One region of the Mesorhizobium sp. WSM4842 genome, then DNA from elsewhere that is predicted to be linked to it. Evidence: predicted binding sites of a transcription regulator. Region 1 holds the regulator's gene; each other region holds the start of a gene.

Region 1 (5,934 bases):
TTTTGATTTTGCTGCTTTTTTTGGTCATCATGAATGCCATCGCGGTGATACTGCGCAGGCGCTTCGAGCGGCGCTGGTAAGGAGTAGAGGATATGAACATCATGACGGAAGCCGGCGTCGAACAGAAACTGAGCAGCGGAACCATCGCCCCTTCGATCAAGATGAAGGGCGACAAGGTCTCTGTTCATTACGGCGAGAAGCGAGCTCTGTTCGACGTGGATCTCGATGTCCGCGAGAACCAGGTGACGGCGTTGATCGGCCCATCGGGCTGTGGCAAGTCGACCTTCCTGCGGTGCCTGAACCGAATGAACGACACCATCGATATCGCGCGGGTGAGCGGCAAGATCACGCTCGACGGCGAGGATGTCTACGACCCGAAGATCGATGTCGTCGAGCTGCGAGCCCGCGTCGGCATGGTATTCCAGAAGCCGAACCCGTTTCCGAAGTCGATCTATGAAAACGTCGCCTACGGTCCGCGCATTCACGGCCTGGCCAGGAGCAAGGCCGAGTTGGACGGCATCGTTGAATCGAGCCTGAAGAAGGCCGGCCTGTTCAACGAGGTCAAGGATCGCCTGCTCGAGTCGGGTACCGGTCTCTCCGGCGGACAGCAGCAGCGCCTGTGCATCGCGCGCGCCATCGCCGTATCGCCGGAAGTGATCCTGATGGACGAGCCCTGTTCGGCGCTCGATCCGATCGCCACCGCCCGCGTCGAGGAACTGATTGACGAACTGCGCCAGAACTACACGATCGTCATCGTCACCCATTCGATGCAGCAGGCAGCGCGCGTGTCGCAACGCACGGCGATGTTCCATCTCGGCTATCTGGTCGAGGAGGGCGCGACCGACAAGATGTTCACCAACCCCGACGACAAGCGCACCCAGGACTACATCACCGGCCGGTTCGGCTGAGCGGTCCGGCGGCGAATTTCGAACACGAGGACAGTATCATGGGTGAACACACCGTCGCATCTTTCGACGAGGAACTGGAGCACATCGACAGGCTGATCCGCGATATGGACGAGCTCGCCGCCGCGATGGTCGCAGCCTCGATCCGCGCGTTGCTTGCATCAGACAATGCGATGGCGCAGCGCGTCGTCTCGGACGACGCCATCATGGATGCGCGGCAGCGCGAACTCGACGATAGTGCGATCACGCTGATCGCCAAGCGGCAGCCGATGGCGCAAGATCTGCGCGCCGTGGTTGGCGCAATCCGCATGGCCGGCGATCTCGAGCGCATCGGCGACCTGGCCAAGAACATAGCCAAGCGGGTCAGCGCAGTCGGGCAGAGCGCCACGCCGCGTAATCTCTCGCACGGTATCGACGCGATGGCGGATCTCGTTCTTGTGCAGCTCCGCGGCGTGGTCGAGCACTATGTGTCGCGCAATGCCGGCGCGTTGAAAGAACTGCGCGCCGACGACCAGAAGATCGACGTGAAATACACGGCGGTTTTTCGCGAACTCCTGACCTACATGATGGAGGATCCGCGCAACATCACCGCCTGCACGCATCTTCTGTTCTGCGCCAAGAATCTCGAGCGTATCGGCGATCACGTCACCAACATCGCCGAAAACGCCTACTATGTCGTGACCGGGCAGCAATTGCCGGCGGATCGCCCGAAGCTCGACGAAACGACGATGTCGGCGCCGGCGACATGACGGGGGTGACCGGTCGATGATCGCGCCACGCATCATGGTGGTGGAGGACGAAGAGCCGCTGGGCGTCCTCCTCCGCTACAATCTGGAATCCGAAGGCTATCAGGTCGAGGTGGTGACGCGCGGCGACGAGGCCGAAATCCGGCTGCAGGAAAACGTGCCCGATCTTCTGGTGCTCGACTGGATGGTGCCGGCGGTTTCCGGCATCGAGCTTTGCCGACGCCTTCGGATGCGCCCCGAAACCGAGCGGCTGCCGATCATCATGCTGACCGCACGCGGCGAGGAGAGCGACCGGGTGCGCGGCCTCTCGACAGGGGCCGACGACTACCTGGTCAAGCCGTTCTCGACACCGGAATTCATGGCCAGGATCAAGGCGCTGCTGCGCCGCGCCAAGCCCGAAGTGCTGTCCAGCGTGCTGAAGGTCGGCGACATCATGCTCGATCGCGAATCGCACAGGGTCTATCGCAAGAAGAGCGAGATCCGGCTCGGGCCGACCGAATTCCGGCTGCTCGAATTCATGATGCGGCACCCAGGTCGGGTCTTCTCGCGCAGCCAGTTGCTCGATAATGTCTGGGGCGAGACGATCTACATCGACGAGCGCACGGTGGACGTCCATGTCGGCCGGTTGCGCAAGGCGGTCAACAATGGTCGCATGCCCGATGTCATCCGCACCATCCGCGGTGCGGGCTATGCGATCAGGGAAGACTAGCTGATATTCAGGTGATGCCGGCCTGCGACCGGCGATTTCCTGCGCTTCCGGTACGTACCCAAAAGTACGCTCCGTTCCGGTTCTCGGAACTCGCCCAGTCTGGTCGCTTCGCGCCCGTCTTCGACTCCGGCGCGGCCTGACCTGAATCTCAACACAACCCCAAGTCGCATTCCGCCTTTGTTCCTTGCCTTCGGACTCACGCCACGTCCTTCCTGATCGTGCCGGACTTCCCTTGCGCGCCCGGCGCGAAAATCTCCTGGTCGACGAAGCTCAGCGCTCGCAAGGCGCAGCCTTCGCGGATCAGCGGCAGCTCGTTCGTCTCGGTGTCGAAGGAAATCGAACCCGAATGCTGGCCGCCGGCGGTCTGGGCGATGGCCTCGCGCAGGGCCGGCTCGATCAGGTCGAAGGCGGCAGCGCTGGCGCCGACCATGGCGACCGGCGCCGGATCGATCAGCGCGAACAGGCTGCCAAGCCCGAAGCCGAGCGCTTCGCCGGCCTTGCGGTAGGCTTCGCGCTCCGGTCCGTCCGTCTGGCGCGCCCGGGCCGCCAGTGCCCGCATCTCGGCGTCGCTGACATCGGCGACCGGCTCTGCGTTCTCGCTCAATTGCCTTGCGTTGCGCCAGATGGCGTAGTTGCCGGCATAGGCCTCGACGCAGCCGCGCCGCCCGCAGCGGCAAAGCGCGCCGCCCGGCCGATGAATCATGTGGCCGAATTCGCCGCCCGAGGAATGGGTGCCGGTGAACAGTTCGCCCTTCAGCACCAGCCCCATACCGATGCCGTGCGAGAGCAGGATGGCGATGAAATCGTCGCGGTAGCGATCCGGGTCACGCCAGCGCAGCGCCACGGCCATCATGTTGCAGTCGTTCTCCATGATGGCCGGGATGCCGAACTCGCGTTCCAGAATGTCGGCGAAGGCGATGTTCGTCTGCGGCGTGATCGGCGACCACAACATGGCGCGCGCATGCGAATCGGTGATGCCCTGGATCGCCAGCGCGATGCGGGCGACGCTTTGGACGTCGAGGTTGGGGTCTTCGATCCGGCGCCGCACGATGGCGACACATTCGTCGATCAGCTCGTCGCGCGACATGGTCAGCGTGTCCAGCCGGCGCTGTTCCTCGGCGACCACCTGTCCGGCATAATCGATGACAGCGACCGACAGGAAATTCAGCGACAACACGACCGCCAATACCGCAGCGGCTTCCGGATTGAGGCTGAGGCCGACCTGCGGTCGGCCGCGTTTCATCGAAACGGTCTCGCTCGCCTTGCTCTCGGTCAGGATGCCTTGCTGGATCAGGTCGGAAGAGATCGCCGATATGGTCGAATGGCTGAGGCCGGTGGTTGCGGCGATCTCGGTCCGCGACGGCTGGCCGGCCCGGCGTACCGCAGAAATCACCATCGCCCGGTTGCGCCGGCGCAAATCGTCATGACGGATTCCAACCGACATTCTTTTGCTTCCTCCCTATTGCCGCGGCCGCTCATGAACCGGAAGCCGTCGGTAATGTCCGACAAATACTGGCAGAAGCAGAAGGGCCTGTCATTGTTTATTCCGAGCCTCGAAAAAAAGCCGGCAGGCCAACAAAATCCATCAGAATTGGTGTTGACAGTGCTTCGGCGTTGGACCAGTATTTTTTCGAGGCTCGAAAAAATAGGAGCCTTTGTGCCGGCCTTCGGGCCAGTTGGTCGCGCCGTACGCGGCGCAGGGAGGAAAATCATGAAGAGATTCACAGCCGCCATTCTGGCGGGGGTCGCCATGTCGCTGACGCTCGCGTCGGTCGCACAGGCCAAGGACAAGGTCATTGGCGTTTCGTGGTCGAACTTCCAGGAAGAGCGTTGGAAGACCGACGAAGCCGCCATGAAGTCGGCGATCGAGGCCGCCGGCGACAAGTATATTTCCGCCGATGCACAGTCCAATCCCGGCAAGCAGCTGACCGATGTCGAGAGCCTGATCTCGCAGGGCGCCAACGCGCTGATCATCCTTGCGCAGGATGCCTCGGCCATCGGGCCGGCGGTGCAGAAGGCGCTGGACGAAGGCATTCCGGTCGTCGGCTATGACCGGCTGATCGAGAACAAGGACGTGTTCTATCTGACCTTCGACAACCAGGAAGTCGGCCGCATGCAGGCCCGCGAAGTGTTCAAGGTGGCGCCGGAAGGCAATTACGTCTTCATCAAGGGCTCGGGCGCCGATCCGAATGCCGATTTTCTGTTCGCCGGATCCATGGAAGTGCTCAAGGACGCGATCGACAGCGGCAAGATCAAGAATGTCGGCGAGGCCTATACGGACGGCTGGCTTCCCGCCAACGCTCAGAAGAACATGGAACAGTTCCTGACCGCCAACGACAACAAGGTCGATGCCGTGGTTGCTGCCAATGACGGCACCGCTGGTGGCGTCGTCGCGGCGCTGACGGCGCAAGGCTTGGCCGGATCCGTCCCGGTGTCGGGCCAGGACGGCGACCATGCCGCGCTGAACCGTATCGCGCTCGGCACGCAGACCGTATCAGTATGGAAAGACGCGCGCGAGCTCGGCAAGAACGCTGCCGAGATCGCCTCGCAGCTGGCCGACGGCAAGCAGATGACAGACATTGCGGGCGTCAAGGACTTCACCACGCCGGGCGGCAATGTCGTCAAGTCGCTGTTCCTGACGCCGATTGCCATCACCAAGGACAATCTCAACGTCGTCATCGACGCGGGCTGGATCAAGAAGGAAGAGGTCTGCGCCGGCGTGGCAGCGGGCACCGTCCCGGTCTGCAACTGATCCGGCCTTCGCAAGAAGCCTGAAACGCCGCGGCTTCACGCCGCGGCGTTTTTTCAAAAAGAATTGTTTTTCCGCTTCTCGCGGCTAACTTCTAAGCTGCTTCCGGCATCCGCGGCAGACGGCAACCCGGTGGGAGGACATCATGGCCGACACGACTTCCAACACGCCGGCCGCCGACACAGCTGCCGATCGGGCGCGTGAATCCGAGCTCAGCCCCGTCGGCCGCTTCCTCAAGGCAACCGAACTCGACATACGCATGCTCGGCATGATCGGCGCGCTGCTGGTCATCTGGGTTGGAATCCACATCCTGTCGGGCGGGCTTTTCCTCACGCCGCGCAATCTCTGGAACCTGTCGGTGCAGACCTCCTCGGTCGCGATCATGGCGACCGGCATGGTGCTGGTCATCGTGATGCGCAACATCGATCTTTCGGTCGGCTCCGTCGAAGGTGTGATCGGCATGGTGATGGGCGTCGCGCAGGCCGAATTCCTCATCCGGGTCATGGGCTTCCAGCTTGGAAATCCCTGGATATGGATCATCGCACTGGCTGCCGGCGTAGCGCTCGGCCTCATGATCGGCGCGCTCCAGGGCTTCATCATCGCCTATCTCGAGGTTCCGGCCTTCATCGTGACGCTGGGCGGCCTGCTGATCTGGCGCGGCATCGCGTGGCTGATGACGAGCGGGCGCACCGTCGCGCCGCTCGACGCCACATTCCAGCTCATGGGTGGCGGGCCGCGTGGCTCGATCGGGGCAACTGCAAGCTGGATCGTCGGCATTCTCGCCTGTGTGGCCGTCGCCTTGATGCTGCTCAACGGCCGGTCGCA
Region 2 (5,934 bases), 1.7 Mb from region 1:
GGGGTTTTGATGGACCAGCCCCCAGTCCGTTCGCATCAGCTTGCGCCGCTCCGGCTCTGTGAGGCACAGAACATCCGTTGGTCCCTTGTCGTGCATGTCATACAACACAGAGCCTTTGTCCGGCGCTATTCCTCCGGAAAGGCAATTGAGCAAAGTCGATTTGCCGGACCCTGACTCTCCGACGATGGCGATGATCTCACCTGGGAACAATTGGAAGGAGATGTTGTCGCAACCTAATATCTTACCGTAGGCTTTCGAAAGATCGCGAACGGAAAGAAGCGGCTGGCGACGAACGGGCGTCATCGTGGTTGTTGCTCCCATCATAACTAGGATCCCTTCGGATTGTTCGGGGAGGAGAGCGATCCGCTTGTGTCGCCGAGGGCGGGGCCCTCATGCCCGTGTTCCTGCCGCGCCGAGCAGTAGTCGGTGTCCGAGCAGACGAACATCCGATGCCCCTTGTCATTTATCACGATCTCGTCGAGGTAGCTTTCAGTTGCCCCGCAAAGCGAGCAGGATTGCGTCCATCGCTGCACGCGGAACGGGTGGTCCTCGAAATCGAGGCTCCGAACCTCTGTATAGGGCGGGACGGCGTAAATCCGCTTTTCGCGACCGGCGCCGTAAAGCTGAATAGCTGGATTGTTAGATATCTTTGGATTGTCAAACTTGGGAATGGGTGATGGCGACATCAGGTATCGCTTGTTGGTCATCACGGGATAGCTGTTCGTTGTGGCAATATGGCCAAAACGGGCGATGTCCTCGTAAAGCTGAACGCTCATAAGACCGTATTCCGCATAAGCGTGCATTTTACGCGTTTCGGTTTCCCTCGGTTCCAAACCGCGCAATGGCTCGGACGACGGCACCTGATAGACAACTATTTGTCCTTCTTTGAGAGATGTTTCGGGTACACGATGGCGAGTCTGGATAATCGTGGCCGCACGGGTCTGTTCCGTTGTTGCGATGCCAGCAACTCGCTTGAAAAATCGACGGATCGACACAGCGTTCGTCGCATCGTCTGCACCCTGGTCGATCACCTTTAGTGTGTCGTTCGGCCCTATGACACTGGCCGTTAGTTGGATGCCACCTGTCCCCCATCCATAGGCGAGAGGCATTTCGCGGCCGCCGAATGGAATCTGAAGGCCGGGAACGGCCATCGCTTTGAGAATGCATCGCCGGATCATCCGCTTGGACTGCTCGTCGAGATAGGCGAAATTGTACCCGCTCGGGCGAGGTGCCTCGGTGGCTTTGTCTTGATTGGCAGTCATTCCGCGGCTTCCTTCTGTGGCGAGCTGCCGCTTTGTTCTTCACGCAACTGCCGTATGAACTGAAGGTCGGCTTGGAAATCGACGTAGTGCGGCAGTGTGAGGTGTGAGACGAAGCCGGCAGCCTCGAGATTGTCGGTATGGGAAAGAACGAATTCTTCATCCTGGACGGGGAACTGCACCTCTTCCCCGTATTCCCGGCAACGCAATGCGCGATCGACGATCGCCATTCCCATCGCCTTGCGCTCGCTGTTTCCGAACGAAAGTCCATATCCGCGCGTGAAGCGCGCGGGCTGATCTCCCGAGCCGCCAAACAAATCGAGCATCTGGCACTCCGTGACCATGATGTCGCCGATGGATACCGAAAAACCGAGTTCCTCCGGCGTCATCACAACATCGACTTCGCCGACGCGGGTTTCACCTACGTAAGGATGGGCCGAGCCGTAGCCCCGCAATGCGGAGTAAGCCAGGCCCACCACAAAGCCCTCGTCCCCTCGCGCAAGATTCTGCAGTCGCTGATCACGCCCGGCAGGAAGGGTCAGGGGCTCACGCGTCAGGTCAAACGCGATTCGGCTTTCAGAGTCTGGCGCTTCCGAATCAATCAAACCCTCCTGAGAGATGCTGTCGAACGCACGAGGAACGTTGGCATCGAGAGGTTCGTCTGAGATGTATGCCTTGAGCTGCGCATCCTCAGCAGCGTCGAGAAGATCGAAATCAAGAAGTCGATGGGTGTATTCGTAGGTTGAACCGAGGACCTGCCCGCCGGGAATGTCCTTGAATGTCGCCGAGACGCGGCGCTGGACCGCCATGCGGGCGGTGTCGAGTGCGTCCGAAACCGCAAAGCGCGGCATGGTCGTGCGAAACGCCCTGAGGAGAAAAATGGCCTCGATGGCATCGCCCTGCGCCTGTTTCAGGGCAAGAGCGGCGAGTTCTTTGTCGTAGACAGTGCCTTCGCACATAACCCGGGCCACTGCCAGACCCAGCTGCTCCGAAATCTGGCGAACGCTCAAATCAGGAAGCGTTGTATCCCCGCGTCGGTCTTCTGCGATCAAACGGTGCGAGTTCAGGATTGCCTGCTCGCCGCCCTTTACGGCAACATATGCCATCTAAATCTCCACCGAGATGCTGCGAGGAAGAGCGATGATGGATCTCTCACATGTAAAGAGGACATCGACGCCGATGGGATACAGCTCATGGTTGGCCGCCCAATCGTCCCAAAACCATGTCGGCAGCCCCTCAATCGCCAGGGAGACTTCATCCGGTATACCTGGGCCTGACCAACGAACCGATGGCCCTTTGGAGAAGGACGGCACCTGGATGACGACAGTGGTCGATCCCTGGGGCTCCATCTCCGTTCCAAGAGCGAACGTCGGCAATGGCGGCATCGCTGCAGGATCGGCCACGACGGCGAATGTCGCGGCCTCTGCCGTGCCAGTGAAGGGCACACCGCAATGGAAGCCGAGATAATCGCGAACAGGCTTCAGATTGGACGCAGGATCGAGCCAAATCGGGGTCTCAAAATCTGCCAGCGTGAGGCAAACAGAAGCCGAAGCCGGACCAAGAGGGCCGATCGCAGTCGTTGCGCAGGATAATGTCTGCGGACGACCGACATACGCGTACGCATCCAAGATCCGTCGAAAGGTGTCCTGGCTGTCGAAAACTGGGTTTGCGAACCCAGGTTCGATGCCAGCAGTGTCCATTACGTCGATCATTCGGATACCGTGCCTCGCGCCATTGCAAAGAAATTGACCTTCGTCGAAGCCGCTTTGCGGCTTTTAAGATCGCGGCTCGCCGCCTGCGCTTGCTCAAACTGGACGACGAATTGAAAAGCGCGGGCGGCGGCGGCATCGCTCTTTTGCAAAATCGCATCGAAAACAGCCGCCAGCTCCGCGTGACGCTGGTCTCGACCCATGACAAATGCGAAACCGGTCGTACCATCTGCGAGCTTGAGCGCGCATCGTGTCATCGTGACCTCACCAAAATTGAAAGGGGAGCCCGTTCCGCCTGTGCGACCACGCACAAGCACCAGGCCACTTTCCGGCCTGCGAAGCCATTTAAAATTCGGGTGTGCGGCGAGATTGGTGTAAGCCCTTTCAAGCTCCTCGCGGGTTGCGCGTGCGAGAATGGCCATCCACTGCTGCCGTTGTTCAACATCATGTCGCACTGCTCTTCACCGCCTCGTTCCGTACCAGTTCGGTCATCGTTGTAATTAGCGCAGTTACCTAGATATCTAGGTAACGTCGTGGTTCTTAAACCCCTGTTGCAACAGTTTCATGACGATCGATCGCTTTTCGGATGGTGGAGGATCGTCAGGGCCAATAAATTGCCACTCAAGGTGAAGAGCCGGCAACGGGACCGCAAACGTCCGGGTGCCTGGAACTTCGCAGCTAGCCTTCGGCTTCGATAAGATATTCGTATCTGTCGCTTCGGATGACGCTGAACCCGTATTTTATCGGCTGGCCATCCGGCGTCACGTCGACATTGGTTTCAAGAAGCACTGGGCTGGACGAAGATATCCGCAACAGTTGAGCCTCCTGCTGCGTAGGTCTCCGTGCCGTTATTCGGGTCCACTTTCTCTTGTATTCGGCGATGCCGCAGCGCTTCAAGGCCGCGGTGACGGAGTTCATTCCTTCGAACGCGATTGCAAGACCAGGAGCCCGATCGACCGGGTAGTAGGCCGCCCCGGTGGCCAAGGGCCAGTCATTGATAAACGAGGTCGACCTGACCTCGGTGACCAACGCTGACGGAGCCACGCTCAAATGCTTTGCGATATCAGGCTCCACGGAGCTCTGATTGATTGACAGGATTTCTCGCTTTACCGACTTGTTTTGGCCGAGGAGCTTGTAAGTGAACCTTGGATCGCTATCCAACCTGTGAGAAATGAAATCTTCGGCAACGAAAGTTCCGACACCGTGCTGAACCCGAAGAGCACCTTCTGATTCAAGTGCCTTGATGGCATTGCGCACCGTGTGTCGGTTGACTCCAAAACGCTCTGCCAAGACAACATCGCCAGGCAGCCGCCCATCCTCGAAGGCATCAGCATCGATATCACTGAGGATCCTGGAGCGAACTATTTCCCAACGTTTCATTACTCACCACGTATCTTGTCGACTCAACTTACAAACCCTGTCCCGAGTTGTGACAGATAAATCACGTCAATGGATATCGGAAAAGCGGTTTATCGGGAAACGGATCGAGCGCAAGTCCGAGAATCGATGAAAGCGTCGGAGCCAGACGGCCCGCTTCGGCCAGTGTCGCCATTTCCCTTGGAACATCGGCACCTGAGATAATGCACAAACGATCGTCTGCGGGTGCGCCCGGTCGAAATCCGTGCGTGGATTTGTATTTCGGACGACCAATCGGTTGTTCTGACGTATGGTTGACCGGGGTTTCCTCAAAGTCATACCCGACGGGGGCCACGTAAGTTGCAATTTTCCTCTTCAAACTGCCCGGGAGATGGTCACCGCTCCAGGGCTCCGCACCAAATTGAGCCAGCTTCTTCGTAACCTCTTGGCGGTCCGTCTCAGTCTCGACAATCACGTGGAGTGTTGCACCTTCCGACTGCCATGTTCTGTCGGGGATGATCAGATCGGGCAAGATAGACGCCTCAATGTTTCCGTGGCCATGATCACTGACAATGGCAATCGCATACTCGTCGCTTCTGTTTGCTCGCCGAAGACTGTCAAGGCAGACACCTACGAGTGAATCCGCGAAAGCAATCGCGAAATGCGCTTCCTCGCTCTCGTAGCCGAAGTCATGTTGGAACGCGTCAGTGACATTAATCTCTGTAATGAGGAAATCTGGCGCCTCCTCTGACTGAAGCAGGCTGGCGACAGCACCGATCGTGAGTTGATCGCCGATGAGGGTCTTGGTGACGCGGGAGACCGCATCCGGTCGGCTGAACTCGGGCGCGTAAGAGGGTAGCGGAACACCTGTAAGGCGGCCGCGTGGATCCTTCACCTTCAGCAATGTCGAAATGCCGCCATCGGCAGGGATCTTTGTGAAACCCGGGCCGCGCAGCCAGCAGGGCGGCACATAGATGGAGGTGTCTTCCGGTTTAATGAGCGCGTGGCCAATGCAAGCCACGTCCAACCCGGCGCGAGAAGCAAAAGTTGCGACGGTAGGAACAAGAACGTGTTCCGCTTCAGCGGCGACGAAGGCCCCACCATCAAGGATACTATTGCCAAAAATCCCGTGTGCATCAGCTCCGAGGCCAGTGAGAATGGAGGCTCGACCGGGCATGGAGGTTCCAGGGACTGCGGACTCCATTCTCTGAACGAAGTAACCGTTCTGTGCCAGTGACGATAGGTTTGGCAAACGATCCCGATGTTTCTCGAAATAGTCGGCGGTCACGCCATCGATCATAATGAGAAGAAGCTTCCTATGTACCATGGATACTACCTTGAGTGAGAGTTTAACGGTTTAGGCATGCGGCCCAATGCCCTGGACCGATTTGCCGAAGGTTTGGCGTGACTTGTGAACATTCCAAGCTGGCGATCGGGCATCGCGTTCTGAAGACGCAGCCGGAAGGCGGTGTAACAGCGCTTGGAACTTCGCCTTGGAGGACTGCCCGTTTTTTGCGAAGCCGTGGATGGTCGACCGGTAGAGCCGAGACCAGCGCTTCGGTGTAAGGATGAGCGGGCGCGTCCCGAAATATCGCGGTGGGAGCAATCTC
Region 3 (5,934 bases), 3.3 Mb from region 1:
ACGCCGCAACCGATGTGCTGCGGCTTGGGTCTTGTGGAAACGGCCGCGGATGCCACCGACGAAACCAGCCGCAGCGAAGACCTGTCTATGTCCCGTCAGGGAAGACGTCGCGCGCTGGCTAAGCGACCGTGCCACGCCCGGCTTCGCGGAAGTGCCCCCTCACCCGGATTGCCAACCAAATTGCGAAGGGCAATTCGGGGCAATCCGACCTCTCCCCAAGGGGAGAGGAGTTCGCCAGCGTTGATGCCAGCCTCTTCTCCCCAGCGGGGAGAAGGTGGCCGTGAAGCGGACGGATGAGGGGGACGCTCCATATAACACCCTCAGTTCACGGCGCTGATGTTGCCCAAGCGTAAAAACAGCGTTTCGCCGGAAGAATCGTCGACGCCGTCATTGTCGGTGGCGACGAAGATATCGCCGTTCTTGTCGATGGTGAAACCTTCGACCTTGTCGATGACATAGCCGTTGGTGGCTGATTTCAGGTCGCCGACGATGTCGCGCACCAGCGTCTTTTCGACCAACGGCAGTTCGCCACCGAGCTTGGCCGGTTTGAAGGCGTCGAGCGCCACCGAATAGATGCGCTTCACCTTGGCCAGGTCGCCAATCTGGTTGTCGCGTTCGAGGATGTAGAGCTTGCCGTCATGCGCGGTGATCTCCGACAGCCCCATCCAGCCAGCTTCGGTCGCTTCGAGCGGATAGCGCACTGCCGACCATTCCTTGGCCTGCGGCTTGTAGGCCAAAAGCTTGACCTGGCCCTTCGGATCGTCGGCCCATTCGCGCTGCACCGCCATCACCAGCGTCAGGTCGTCGCCCTCGCCAATGGTGGTGATGCCTTCGAGGCCGAAGCGGCTCTGATGAGCGAGCAATTCTGTCGGGAAGCCGATTTCCTGCTTGATCTCGCCCTTGCCGTCGACGCGCAGGATGGCGTGCGGGACGAGCTTTGCCGGATCGCCTTCATTGGCCAGCCAGAAGCCGCCTTCACCGTCGGCGACAATGCCTTCGATATCGAGCTTCTGTGCAGGATGGCCGCCACGCGTGACGATGGTCTTGCCGGTGATCAGCGCCGGCGTCTGCGTGGCATCGACCTCGAAGATCGACGGCGCGTTGGCGTAGAACGAGTCCGAGGCTGCGAAGAGCTTGCCGGCGGTGTCGCCTGCCGCGAGCGCCGAAAGCGCACCCCAGCCCAGCGGCGTGCCGTCTGCCGTGAGCTTTGCCGTGATCATCGGGTAAGTGGCGGGACCCTCGGAGCGCTCGTAGACCATCACGTGCGAGCGGGCGAGCCCGTCCTCGACCAGGTCGGCCTCGTTGGCGGTGACCAGGAGATTGCGCGACGGAATCGCCACCAGGCCTTCCGGGCCGATGCCGGACGGCAGGATCTGCACAAACCGAGGCTCCGCACCCGTGTCCTTGTAGACGCCGACAACGGAGCCACGCTCCGAAGCGACGAAAATCAGTCTGTCCTCGCCGAACGTGCCGGTCTCGAGACCTTCCGGCTCGACGCCCTTCTTGTTGCGGTCGTCGGGATAATGGCCGGCATTGGCGACCTCGTACTCGAAGGACGGACCGGATTCGTAGAGAACCTCGCCCTTCTTGCTGAAGATCGTGAAGCCGCGCGAGCCGCCCTTGTAGTCGCCTTCGTTGGCGACGACGAGACGGTCATTGTCGAGCCATTTCACGGCGTCGGGTTCGCGCGCGACGTTTTCCATTTTGCCATCGAAGGACAAGGCGCCGTTCTTCTTGGTGTCGATCTTGTCCAGCGTGACGGAGCCTGCGGAGAAGTGCTTGACGATCGCACCGGTTTCGGCGTTGACGATGGCGATGTGGTTGTTTTCCTGCAGCGTGACCACTATCTCGCCGGCCTCGTTGAAGGCGACGAATTCCGGCTCCGGATCTTCCGCCGCGACTTCGACAATGCCCGCCAGGTTGACGGTCTTCATTGTCGCGCAATCAGGGTGGCCTTCGGCAAGCGTGAAGATCTTGAGGTCGCCCGCCGGCATCTGCGGAATCTCTCCGTCGTTCAGATCCTCGTCGCGCTCGTTCTCGATGGCGATGGCCAGAAACTTGCCGTCCTTGCTGAACGCCAGTGAGTCCGGCTGGCCGCCGAGGTCGCAGGTGCCTTCGATCGCCTTGGAGGCAAGATCGATGACGGTGAGGTTGCCCGAAGGCTTGGCTTTGCTCTGAGACGTGTTGACGCCGGCCAGCACCTTGCCGCCGATGACCACAACCGAGGTCGGCTCGCCGTCGATCTTGGCGATGCCGCCGGCCTTGGGCGCCTTGGGATCGGCGATGTCGATGAAGCCGACCGCACCGAGCGGGCTATCGGAATAAACCAGCGTCATGCCGTCTTCGCTCGCCGTGATGATCTCGGACGAAGTCGGCGTGGTCTTCTCGACGTCCGCCGGGAGGTTTCCGGCGACCGCGAAGCTCGCGACCCGGTTGAACATCATGTCGGCATGGGCCGGCAGCGAAACGGAGGCAGCAAGCGCTGCCGTCAGGACGAAAAGCGCGGAATGGCGGGGCACGGGTGGCGTCTCCTGTTCGAATGGAAGCCACCTGATTTGCGGGAACCACATTTCAAAGCGATGACGGATCGATGACACTTCCGCGACAGGCGGTCAGGGTCCGTCGATATTCACCTCATGCTGGCCTGCAAATGGCGGCTTTCTGCGGCCGCGATCAGCCCCCACAGGCGCGAACAGCAAGAAGCTCCAGCCCCGGAAGGACGCCCTACTCCGCCTCGGCCACCATCTGCCGCCCACCAACCCAGTTCCGCCAGGCTTCCTCGTCGCCGTGGAACACGTTGAGGTCGATGCGGCCCCTCACCCCGTGCGACAGGCCGGAGCCGGAATACTGCCAGAACACCCATTTGCGGCCGGGATAGACCTTTGCCGGGTGCTGTGCCACCGCGCGCAGCCAGAATGGATAGTCCAGAAATGCGCCACGCAGATTGTCGCGGTAGAAATCGGGCGCGGTGTAGATGATCGGCCGCTGGCCGTAGTGGCGCTCGAGCTTGTCCATGAAGACCTGCATCTTCTCCAGCACCTTCTGCCGCGACGGCCGCCGCTTGCAGCTGGATTCGCCGTTCCACTCGACATCGATCACCGGCGGCAAGGCGCCCTCGACCCTCGGCACGTTGCGGATGAACCAGTCGGCCTGCTCGCCTGCCGTGCGGCACCAGTAGAAGAAGTGATAGGCGCCGCGCTTGAGGCCGGCGGCGTCGGCATTGCGCCAGTTCTTCCTGAACATCGGGTCGAGATGATCGCCGCCGTCGGTCGCCTTGATGTAGGCGAAGTTCGCGCCCTGCGCGCGCAGCTTGCCCCAGTTCACGTTGCCCTGCCAGCGCGAGACGTCGACGCCGTGAACGGCGAGGTGTCTGGGCGAGGCCCTGCCGAAATTGATCGGCTTGGCGTCACGAAAACGATAGCGCTGGACCGGCTCGGCGAGCATCGGTGCTGCCTGTGCCAGCCGCGTCGGCGCCACCAGGGCAATCGGCTCGGCGGGTGGTTCGATGCTTTCCACAGGCTCTGGAGTGGCCATAGCCACAGTCTGCCCCGCCTCTTCCTGCGCGAAGTCGGGTGCCGCATCGGCCGCACCGACCGACGCTACCGGCGCGGGCGGCCGCACAACCGAACTGGTCGTCTCGCTGGACGGCACTTGCAACGCGTCGACGCCGGACGTGGATGTGCAGCCGGCAAGGCACAGAGACGCGAGCACAAAGATGACGACGCCTGAAAACCGCATCTGGACCTGTACGCAGAACACAACAGACCGAGGGCAAGACAACGCCGCCGGACAAACCAGTCCAGATTACTAACGAGAAATTACCAACAAAGTTTGAATCAAATTGTTAGGACGAGAGGGCAAGCAGAATACATGGCTTCATCGCCGCAGCGGTGATTGCTTGGAACGCCGGCAGGACAGAGAGGGCGCGAAGGATCGCCGATGCCTGCAGGCCCGCTGCCTAGCCGCACAGCCATAGCTTATGGCAGCTCTCGGCTACCATGTGAGCGGGCGGTACGAAGCGGTCGGTGTCGGGGCGATCGGTGACGGGATTGACCGGCGCATCATCCCGGCGAACCTTTTCTTCAAGCAGCGAGCGAAGCTCGGCCGGCTGCACGCGGTCGCGCTCCATCACGAGCTTGACCATCGGATCGCTCAAAAGCTCATCCAGGGTGTTGATTCTGTCCTTCATCCGTCGCCTCCTCGACTGCCGACCCGCACGTAATAGATAGGCGGCAATGATGGCTCGCCAATGACGCTTTGCCGGCGATCTCGTGTCCCGGATGAAAAAAAATTGGGCACTCCCTGTGCTTCAGTTCGCCTGTGCTTCGGTTCGCCTGTGCTTCAGTTCGCCTGTGCTTCAGTTCGGGGGTGGGGCGCCTTCATATTGCGGCAGTCCGTCGTCGAGCTGTACCCAGGGCTGCTTCGAGGCGGTCCACATATGCATCTGTGGCTTGAACACGGAAGGATCGTCAAGCGAGCCGGAGGTGACGCCGATGATGCCGGCGGAGTCGCGCCGGGAAAACAACGTCGTGCCGCAGCCCGGGCAAAAGCCGCGCTTGAGATCGGGCGAGGAATTCACCAGCGCCACCGGTCCTTCTGTCGTCACGTCGTCGATGCGGAACAGCACGCGGGCGTTGAAGGCCGCGCCCAACGCCTTCTGGCAAAGCCGGCAATGGCAGACGCGCTCGTTGATCGGTGCAGCATCAGTGCGATAGCGCACCGCCCCGCACAGGCAGCCACCCTGATACCCGGCCATATCTGCACCCCTCATTATCTGCACCCCTCATTATCTGCATCCCTCATTCTGAAGATTGGCGGCAAGGTAGCTGCCGGTATAGCAGCGTCAATTGAAAAGCTTTGATGGCGCCATCTGTTGGCGTGATGCGGCCGGCGGGACTTGCGGTGCGGTTTCAGCAGCCGCTCTGCTGTTCTGGTCAGGCGTGACGTGAAACAAGCGTCGCCGGCCATCTCCGGAGACGGCCGGCAGGCAGTTGTCAGGCGGTCAGTTCGTTTCGCTGACGATCTCGTCCCAGGTCTTGACCTTGGTCTCGCCATTGAGAAAGGGCAGCGCGGCAGCCACCAGTTCCGGCGCGAAGAACACGTCGTAATGGGTGCGGTTCGGCATGATGGCCAAGCGGTTCTGCGACAGGTTCTCGCGCATCCAGCCGGCGTCCTTCAGCCCGCCGCCGAGCATCTGATAGAACTTGATCTCATGCTCGGGCCGGTACATGTCGCTGTCGCCAAAAACCAGCATGACCGGCATCTTCAGCTTCGCCACGTCGGCGGAGTAGTCGTAGTCCTTGCGCATATGGGCGCCCAGTTGATCGAGCAGCTTCGGAAAGTCCTGCGGATGCGGCGCAACCGCCGCGTAGGACTTGTACATCGGCGTGTCCTTCATCATGTCGGCCATCGCCGCGCCGACCTGCGCCTGCTGGGTGCGCATGTCGGCATAGAAGCCGTCCGAGGCATAGCCGGTCGAGACCAGGACCAGCCGGCGCACGGCTTCGGGATGCTGGACGGCCATGCGGAAGGCAACGCCGCCGCCCAGCGAGTAACCGATGACATCGACCTGCTCGTAGCCGAGCGCCTTGACGATCGCCGCCATGTCGTCACCCATCGCCTCCAGGCTGAGCGGCCGGTCGCCGAGCGCGGTGCGGCCGTGACCATGCAGGTCGACGCCGATTACGGTGCGATTTTCGGCAAGCTTCGGCAGAATCGGCGCGAACATGTCGGTCGTGCCGAGCCCACCATGTAGCAGAAGCAGCGGCTCGCCCTGGCCATAGACGGCGTAATAGTAATTCAGGCCGTTGATCGGCAGCAGGCCGGCTTTCGCCGGCTTCGGCATTGCTTTCATTTCGGAGGTCATGGCGGGCTTTGCCTCCTCGGCTTTGGTGGCGCCCGGCGCAGTGAAGAGCGCCGCAGCCGAGGCGAAAA

Evidence for each region. The regulator PhoB, encoded in region 1, activates phosphate uptake and scavenging genes when phosphate is short. The targets are predictions, from matches to a motif close to TGTCATNNANCTGTCAT.
Region 2: phnG (phosphonate C-P lyase system protein PhnG) is a predicted target of PhoB. The motif match lies at 3,522-3,538, and genes of this name have one in related genera.
Region 3: AC0NIE_RS23550 (esterase-like activity of phytase family protein) is a predicted target of PhoB. The motif match lies at 2,580-2,596, and genes of this name have one in related genera.

What each region holds. Positions count from the first base shown of each region.
Region 1 covers NZ_CM148372.1:1,590,302-1,596,235, forward strand. Annotated here, with positions in the region: gene pstA (phosphate ABC transporter permease PstA) at 1-80, shown strand, start outside; gene pstB (phosphate ABC transporter ATP-binding protein PstB) at 93-908, shown strand; gene phoU (phosphate signaling complex protein PhoU) at 947-1,654, shown strand; gene phoB (phosphate regulon transcriptional regulator PhoB) at 1,671-2,360, shown strand; gene AC0NIE_RS07620 (ROK family protein) at 2,557-3,804, opposite strand; gene xylF (D-xylose ABC transporter substrate-binding protein) at 4,072-5,112, shown strand; gene AC0NIE_RS07630 (sugar ABC transporter permease) at 5,255-5,934, shown strand, end outside.
Region 2 covers NZ_CM148372.1:7,019,590-7,025,523, reverse strand. Annotated here, with positions in the region: gene phnK (phosphonate C-P lyase system protein PhnK) at 1-303, opposite strand, end outside; gene AC0NIE_RS33915 (alpha-D-ribose 1-methylphosphonate 5-phosphate C-P-lyase PhnJ) at 327-1,262, opposite strand; gene AC0NIE_RS33910 (carbon-phosphorus lyase complex subunit) at 1,259-2,365, opposite strand; gene phnH (phosphonate C-P lyase system protein PhnH) at 2,366-2,971, opposite strand; gene phnG (phosphonate C-P lyase system protein PhnG) at 2,968-3,423, opposite strand; gene phnF (phosphonate metabolism transcriptional regulator PhnF) at 3,647-4,348, opposite strand; gene AC0NIE_RS33890 (alkaline phosphatase family protein) at 4,410-5,624, opposite strand; gene AC0NIE_RS33885 (ABC transporter ATP-binding protein) at 5,674-5,934, opposite strand, start outside.
Region 3 covers NZ_CM148372.1:4,840,480-4,846,413, forward strand. Annotated here, with positions in the region: gene AC0NIE_RS23550 (esterase-like activity of phytase family protein) at 321-2,519, opposite strand; gene AC0NIE_RS23555 (glycoside hydrolase family 25 protein) at 2,725-3,738, opposite strand; gene AC0NIE_RS23560 (hypothetical protein) at 3,959-4,189, opposite strand; gene AC0NIE_RS23565 (GFA family protein) at 4,358-4,756, opposite strand; gene AC0NIE_RS23570 (alpha/beta fold hydrolase) at 5,003-5,934, opposite strand, start outside.